Thioclava sp. GXIMD2076: one gene and its partner. The protein of the gene in region 2 binds, or shares a complex with, the protein of the main gene of each other region. Links are inferred from orthologs where the notes say so. Each region holds a gene or a part of one and is shown on either strand. Other genes may lie near its edges.

The links.
Region 1: the proteins of groL (region 2) and metK are in contact, whole or in part, in a cryo-EM structure (PDB 8P4O), measured with the Escherichia coli proteins. The link is inferred for Thioclava sp. GXIMD2076 from one-to-one orthologs.

What each region holds. Positions count from the first base shown.
Region 1 is NZ_CP149933.1:221,007-223,791, reverse strand. It holds metK (methionine adenosyltransferase), read right to left. Parts: upstream 2,084-2,785; coding sequence 917-2,083; downstream 1-916. Other genes in the region: lnt (apolipoprotein N-acyltransferase), read right to left, coding at 2,154-2,785; WDB91_RS14955 (tRNA (guanine(46)-N(7))-methyltransferase TrmB), read right to left, coding at 58-822. UniProt on the Escherichia coli protein: Catalyzes the formation of S-adenosylmethionine (AdoMet) from methionine and ATP.
Region 2 is NZ_CP149932.1:82,186-87,243, reverse strand. What follows is about bases 870-3,815. They hold groL (chaperonin GroEL), read right to left. Parts: upstream 3,195-3,815; coding sequence 1,545-3,194; downstream 870-1,544. Other genes in these bases: WDB91_RS00435 (TraB/GumN family protein), read left to right, coding at 3,803-3,815; groES (co-chaperone GroES), read right to left, coding at 3,251-3,538; WDB91_RS00450 (EAL domain-containing protein), read right to left, coding at 870-1,287. In the rest of the region: WDB91_RS00455 (H-type lectin domain-containing protein), read left to right, coding at 1-43; more of WDB91_RS00450, read right to left, coding at 55-869; more of WDB91_RS00435, read left to right, coding at 3,816-4,825; WDB91_RS00430 (manganese-dependent inorganic pyrophosphatase), read left to right, coding at 4,901-5,058.

The DNA of each region.
Region 1 (2,785 bases), on a different replicon or contig from region 2:
GACAGGGCGGCAGGCAACGGGTTTAGCCCCAATGTCCGTAGGCTTATTCGGCGGGCCCTAGACGGCAGGCTTGCGATAGGTCAGGTAATGCGGCTTGCGGCCCTCGCGCAGCGCCTTCTGCTCGTAGCGCGTCGAGAGCCAGTCCTCCCAGGGCGTATCCCAATCGCCCGAGACTTCCTGCGGATCGTCATAATCGAAGGCCGCAGGCACCTCAAACTCGGCCACGAAGCCTGCTTTGGGGACTTCCTGCACGGCCTGACGGACATAGTCGCAGATGTCGGTGGCAATGCGGAACTCGGAGCCCGGTTTCAGCGCGCGGAAGAGCGGCACCAGATGTTCCTGCGTGACAAAGCGGCGGCGATGATGGCGGGTCTTGGGCCACGGATCGGGATAGTTGAGGAAGGCTTTCGACAGGCTCGCCTCGGGCAGGATATCCATCAGATCGCGCGCATCGCCCGGATGGACGGCCACGTTTTGCGAGCCCAGGCGGCGGATCTTGCCCAGGAGCATCGCCACGCCGTTGATATAGGGCTCGCAGCCGATGATCTCGACCTGCGGGTAGCGCCCGGCCATATGGATCATATGCTCGCCACCGCCAAAGCCCACCTCGAGCCAGACCGGCTTGCCCTTGAAACGGGCTGCCATATCGATTGGCGTGCGGTCGGGATTGCTGTCCCAATCCACGGCGCCCGGCGACAGCGCGTCGAGATCCTCGTCCAGATAATCCTTCTGGGCCTTGTTCAGCGTGGGACCGTGGCGGCGACCATAAAAGTTGCGCCAGCCGCGTTCGGGGTGATCCGGGGTTTTAATATCATCGCTCATGGGCGTGGCGAATAGCGCCACTTTGCCCGAGCGGTCAAGATGGAATGAGAAAGGGGGCGCAAGCGCCCCCTCTCCGGTTGTCTGCCTGCTTCGATCAGACGGCTTTTTTCAGCGCATCGACAAGGTCGGTCTTCTCCCAGGAGAAGCCGCCATCGGCCTCCGGCGCACGGCCGAAATGGCCATAGGCGGAGGTGCGGGCATAGATCGGCTTGCACAGATCCAGATGGGTGCGGATGCCCAGAGGCGTCAGATCCATACATTGTGCAACCGCGCGCTCGATGGCCTCGTCATCAACCTGACCGGTGCCGAAAGTATCGACATAGACCGAAAGCGGCTTGGCCACACCGATCGCATAGCTGAGCTGGATCGTGCATTTCCGCGCAAGCCCCGCAGCCACCACGTTTTTCGCCAGATAGCGCGCGGCATAGGCGGCCGAACGGTCCACCTTGGTCGGATCTTTCCCCGAGAAGGCACCGCCGCCATGGGGTGCGGCACCGCCATAGGTATCGACGATGATCTTGCGGCCCGTCAGACCCGCATCCCCGTCGGGACCGCCGATCACGAAGGTGCCGGTCGGGTTGACCCACCATTCGGTCTCGGGCGTGATCCAGCCCGAGGGCAGGACTTCGCGGATATAGGGCTCGACGATGGCACGGATGTCATCCGAGGTCTGGCTCTCGCTCTCGTGCTGGGTCGAGAGCACGATCGATGTCACGCCCACCGGCTTGCCATTCTCATAGCGCACCGAAAGCTGCGACTTGGCATCGGGGCGCAAGGTCGGTTCGGCGCCCGATTTGCGCGCCTCGGCCAGACGGCGCAGGATCGCGTGGCTGTAATGGATCGGCGCGGGCATCAGCTCGGGGGTCTCGTCGACCGCATGGCCGAACATGATCCCCTGATCGCCGGCCCCGTCCTTATCCACGCCCTGCGCGATATGCGCCGATTGCGGATGCAGGAAATTGGCGACTTTCAGAGTGGCCCAGTGGAACTCGTCCTGTTCATAGCCGATGTCTTTCACGCAATCGCGCACGAGACCATCGACCTTTTCCATATAGAGCGCCAGTTTGGCTTTGTCGGTCAGACCGACCTCGCCGCCAACCACGATCTGGTTGGTGGTTGCGAAGGTTTCGCAGGCGACCCGGGCGTTTTTCTCTTCGGAAAGGAAAGCGTCGAGGATGGCATCGGAAATGCGATCGCAGACTTTATCCGGGTGGCCTTCGGAGACCGACTCGGACGTGAAAATATAGTTCTTACGTGTCATGAAAGACGTGCTCCGTTGGTTATATCCCCGTCACGCCAGGAAGCCGTTGTGACGGTTCGATACTTGTTGCCTAGACCTCCACACGAGGCCGGTCAACGGTATTTAGGGCAAAAAGGCTTAAGACCAGTAAAGATATGAGCATAGCTGCTATGACGGGCCAGTCTCCGGTCCGGGCATAAAGGGTTTCCGGCAGGGCCTGCGGCACCGGGAGATCCAGATGGCCTTGCGTGTTCATCCCGATCCTTGCCACCAAACGGCCGTATGGGTCGATCATCCCCGAAATGCCGGTATTGGCGGCGCGGGCCACCGGCAGGCCGAATTCGATGGCGCGCATCTGCGACAGGCTCAGGTGCTGGCGCGGGCCGGAGAGCTGGCCGAACCATGCGTCATTGGTGACCTGCATGATCCAGTCGGGCCGCGAGGGCGCGCGGCGGATATCTTGCGGGAAGACCGCCTCGTAGCAGATCAGCGGCTGGACCTTGCCTGCCATCCCCAAATCGAGCACCGTCTCGGCTGTTCCCGCCGAGTAGCCATTGCCTTGCTGTGCGGCAAAGGCGCCGATCCCGATCCTGCCCAAGGCATCCCCGAAGGGGATATATTCGCCGAACGGCACCAGATGGACCTTGTCATAAAGCGCCGTGACCTGCGCGTCTTTATCGAGCACTGCCAGAGAGTTATAATAGCGATCTCCCTCGCTGCGCT
Region 2 (5,058 bases):
TATCGGTCCTGTGCGCCATGACGACGACTGGGACGTGTATTAAAAGATTACGCCCTAATGCAGGAGGGGGAGGGGGGCCGGACGGCCCAGATGGAAGCCCTGACCCAGCTCGACACCCAGCTCCATCAGGATCGCGCGCTCGGTCTCTCGCTCGATGCCTTCGGCAATCAGTTCACAGCCGATATCCTTGGCAAACCGCAGAAGTGCGCGCACCATCGCGCGGTTCTCGCGATGCGCCTCGAGACCCGCAACCACGACACGGTCCAGCTTGATGAGATCGGGTTTGAGGGCGAGGATATGTGCTAGGCCCGCATTGCCCTGACCGACATCATCCAGCGCGATCTTGACGCCGATCTCGCGGAGCGCCGAGAGGCGATGCTCGAGCCTGCTGAAATCCTGTATGACAGCCTGTTCCGAAATCTCGATCGCAAGGCCGCGCTGCCGATCACTCTTCAGGTAGCTCTCGAGCCGTGCCTGTAGGGAAGGGGCCAGAAGGCTGTCAGGGGAGTGGTTGAGGAAGACTAGCGAGCGGCACTGCATGCGCTCTGCCTCGTCAAGAATGCTGTTGGTGGCGTTCAGCTCCAGCTTGGGCCCCATTCCATATTGGGTAGCCAGCCTGAACATGTCCTGCGGGCTGTAGTGCGGCATGTCTGTAAAGCGCGATAGCCCCTCGAAGCCATAGGTTCTGCCCGAGGCAAAATGGAGGATGGGTTGGAATACGGGCCGGATGCTCGGGGCGCTGAGCATACGAGCCAGATCTTCCCCGATCGGTTCGACAAAGCCCGATATCTTCGCCTGAAGCCGCAGGTTGGTCGAGATCATATCGGCCATCGTGCGGAATATGCGGATTTCCTGATCGCTGAGCGGCGCGCGCTCTTTCATCGAGAAGCAGCAGATCGTTCCGAAGGGTAGTCCTGGATGGATGGTGATCGGCACCGACATGTGCAGGCCGATCTGGAAATTCTTGTCCTCGCGGAGGCGACGGACGGTCTGCATGACCGGATCATTCCCCTGAATGATCTGAGGCAGGATGTCATTGCAGACCCAGTAGCACAATGTCCGGTCGAGCTTTATGCAGTTATCGGGGATCAGCGGCGTCAGAAAGGGCGACGCTTCATCGACGGCGAGGAACCAAAGCTGCCCGTCCTCTATTTCGGAAACGAAGATCGTTTCCATGCCAAGAAAGTCACGCAAGGCCGAAAGCGATTCCTTGAGGGATTCGATGACGGCATTCCGCAGATCGGCATGTTTGGGTCGGCTCAGGGCCGAAGAGAAATCAGCATTCATTTCAGACCCGCTTCCGAGGCCACCACAGACTATTTACGCACAAAACTTAGTTAATGATTCGTATTCGAGGAAGTTTCGGCGAGCAACCGCTGATTGTGAAAAATCAGGTTGTATTATCCGAAATTCTGATTGCGTTGCATAATAGTTCACCCCGTGAACATTTGTTCATCTTTCGTTGCTGTCCGGGGCATCGCGCAAAGAAAAAGGGTGCCCGAAGGCACCCTTTCCCGAAGCTTCCACAAATGGAAGGGGGCTGATTACATCATGCCGCCCATGCCACCCATGCCGCCCATGCCGCCCATATCCGGCGCGCCTGCGCCTTCTTTAGCGGGCTTGTCGGCAACCATCGCCTCGGTGGTGATCAGCAGGCCTGCGATCGAGGCTGCATCTTCCAGCGCGGTGCGAGTCACTTTGGCGGGGTCGATGACACCAAATGCGAACATGTCGCCATATTCTTCGGTCTGCGCGTTGAAGCCGAACTTCAGATCGGTCGATTCACGGATCTTGCCAGCGACAACCGCGCCGTCAACACCTGCGTTTTCCGCGATCTGGCGCAGCGGCGCTTCCAGCGCGCGGCGCACGATGGCGATACCTGCGTTCACGTCGCTATTGGCGCCAGTCAGGCCTTCAAGCGCTTTCGCACCCTGAACCAGAGCAACACCACCACCCACAACGATGCCCTCTTGGACAGCGGCGCGGGTTGCGTTCAGCGCGTCATCAACGCGGTCTTTACGCTCTTTCACTTCGACTTCGGTCAGGCCGCCCACGCGGATGACAGCAACACCGCCTGCCAGTTTGGCAACGCGCTCTTGCAGCTTCTCGCGGTCGTAATCCGAGGTGGTTTCCTCGATCTGGGTGCGGATCTGCGAAACGCGTGCTTCGATCTCGGCCTTGTCGCCAGCACCGTCCACGATGGTGGTGTTGTCTTTGGTGATCGAGACTTTTTTCGCGGTGCCCAGCATGTCCATGCCGACGCTTTCCAGCTTCATGCCCAGATCTTCCGAGATCACCTGACCGCCGGTCAGGATCGCGATGTCCTGCAGCATGGCCTTACGGCGATCGCCGAAGCCCGGTGCCTTGACCGCAGCAATTTTCAGGCCGCCGCGCAGTTTGTTGACAACGAGGGTCGCCAGCGCTTCGCCTTCAACGTCTTCCGCGATGATCAGCAGCGGCTTTTGCGACTGGATCACTTGCTCGAGAAGCGGGACCATCGGCTGCAGCGACGAGAGTTTTTTCTCGTGCAGCAGGATGAGGCAGTCTTCGAGCTCTGCGGTCATCTTGTCGTGGTTGGTGGCGAAGTAGGGCGAGAGGTAGCCGCGGTCGAACTGCATGCCTTCGACGACTTCGACTTCGGTCTCCATGCCTTTGTTTTCTTCGACAGTGATCACGCCGTCATTGCCGACGCGCTGCATCGCTTCCGCGATCTGCGTGCCGATCGAGGCTTCGCCGTTTGCCGAGATGGTGCCGACCTGAGCCACTTCGTTGGTGTCGTTGACCGGACGCGAAGCCGCTTTGATCGCTTCGACAACCTTGGTGGTGGCCAGATCGATGCCGCGCTTCAGGTCCATCGGGTTCATGCCCGCTGCGACCGACTTCATGCCTTCGCGAACGATGGCTTGAGCGAGAACGGTTGCGGTGGTGGTGCCGTCGCCGGCTTCGTCATTGGTGCGGGAAGCGACTTCCTTCACCATTTGCGCGCCCATGTTCTCGAACTTGTCTTCGAGTTCGATCTCTTTCGCGACCGAGACACCGTCTTTGGTGATGCGCGGTGCGCCGAAGGATTTGTCGAGAACGACGTTACGGCCTTTGGGGCCCAGCGTCACTTTGACTGCGTCTGCGAGGATGTTGACACCCTTGAGCATGCGGTTGCGTGCGTCGGTGCCGAATTTTACGTCCTTGGCTGCCATATCTTTGGCTCCTTGACTGGAATTTCTTGAAATCAGGGATCAGGTAAGCGGGTGGCTTACGCGATGATGCCCATGATGTCGGATTCTTTCATGATCAGATACTCGACGCCTTCCAGCGTGATCTCGGTGCCCGACCATTTGCCGAACAGAACGCGATCGCCTGCTTTGACGGAGGGTGCGATCAGCTCGCCCGAATCTTTACGTGCGCCTTCGCCCACCGAAACGATTTCGCCTTCTGCCGGCTTCTCTTTCGCGCTGTCGGGGATGATCAGGCCGCCCTTGGTCTTTTCTTCGCTCTCGACGCGCTTGACCAGAACACGGTCATGAAGCGGTTTGAATGCCATCTGGGTCACTCCCAAAACTGAGTTGTTGCTTTTAGCACTCGTTGTTGCTGAGTGCTAACGATGCCGGAGTTAGGCATTGCCCCCCCTTCGTGTCAACACCCCGCCCCAGATTTTTTGCGACAAATTTCATAACGCCTGACATGTGCCTCGACAGGGGCGGATTTTGCGATTTCCACCGCGCTCGGCCAGATCGGTTCCTATTGGGGGGATGGCATTGAGGGGCGCGCGCGCTAGAGTGGGGAAGGTCATCACGGGAGGGGTCGGATGCTGCGCAAACACCTGAAGTCACGTCTGTTGCAGGCGGTGTTGGTTCTGGGCGGAGTTCTTGCGCCCATAGCCGCGGAAGCGGCCTGTACGGGGCGTAATCTCTTTGATGCGATGCCCCGCGCCACGCGGATGGCGCTCACCGAGAAGGCCCGTCAGACGGCTTACGGACAGGGTGTTGTCTGGCGCGCGACCAAGGGCACGCAGTCCATCATTCTGGTCGGAACCAACCATGTGCCCGATCCGCGCCATCTGGCCCTGCAACAGGCTCTTCTGCCCGAATTCGACAAGATCTCCGCGTTGCTGGTCGAAGCGGGGCCGGATGAGGAAGCCGCGCTTCAGAAGGCGATGGGTGAGCGGTCCGATCTGATGTTCATGGCGGACAAGACGCTGCCCGACATGATGTCGCAGCGTGATTGGCAGGCGTTGCGACAGCTTGGGGCCGATCGCGGTATTCCCGCGCCGCTGCTGGCCAAGATGCAGCCCTCCTTCGTGATGATTACCCTGTCGATGCCGCGCTGTATGCTTGGCAGTCTGCAGGCGGGGCAGGGCGGGGTGGACAAGCGTATGATGGCCGAGGCGCAGGCCCGCAACGTGCCAATCATGCCGCTCGAACCCTTTGACACGCTGTTCACCCTGATGGAGGGCGTCCCGCAAGAGGACGAGATCGCCATGCTGAAATCGGCGATGGAGGCGACGGAGGATGGCGATGCCACGATGGCGACCATGGCCGATCTCTATGCCCGCGGCGAGATCCAGCTGATCTGGGAGTTCGAACGTCAGCAGGCGCTTGATCGCGGGGAGGATCCGGCCGCGGTGACCCACCAGCTGGCGATCACCCATGATCTTCTGATCACCACCCGCAACCGCAACTGGATGCCCGTCATTGAGAAGGCGGCAGCCAAAGGGCCGATCATGGTGGCGGCAGGGGCGCTGCACATGGTGGGCGGGGACGGCCTTCTGACGCTGCTTGCGCAGGAAGGCTGGCAGATTTCGCCGGTGATGCGGAAGCTGACCTTCTGAGCGGCGGCGCTAGGTGACAATCCCGCGCGCAGCGTCTAAGACATTGTCCAAAGTCATTCAAATCCGAGGAATCCGATGACCACCAAGGTTTTTGGCCATAAATCGCCCGACACCGACTCGACCGGTTCGCCCATCATCTGGGCGTGGTATCTCAACGAAGTGAAGGGCATCGACGCCAAGCCCTGCCTTCTGGGCGAGCCCAACACCGAAGCCGCCTTCGTGCTCGAGCATTT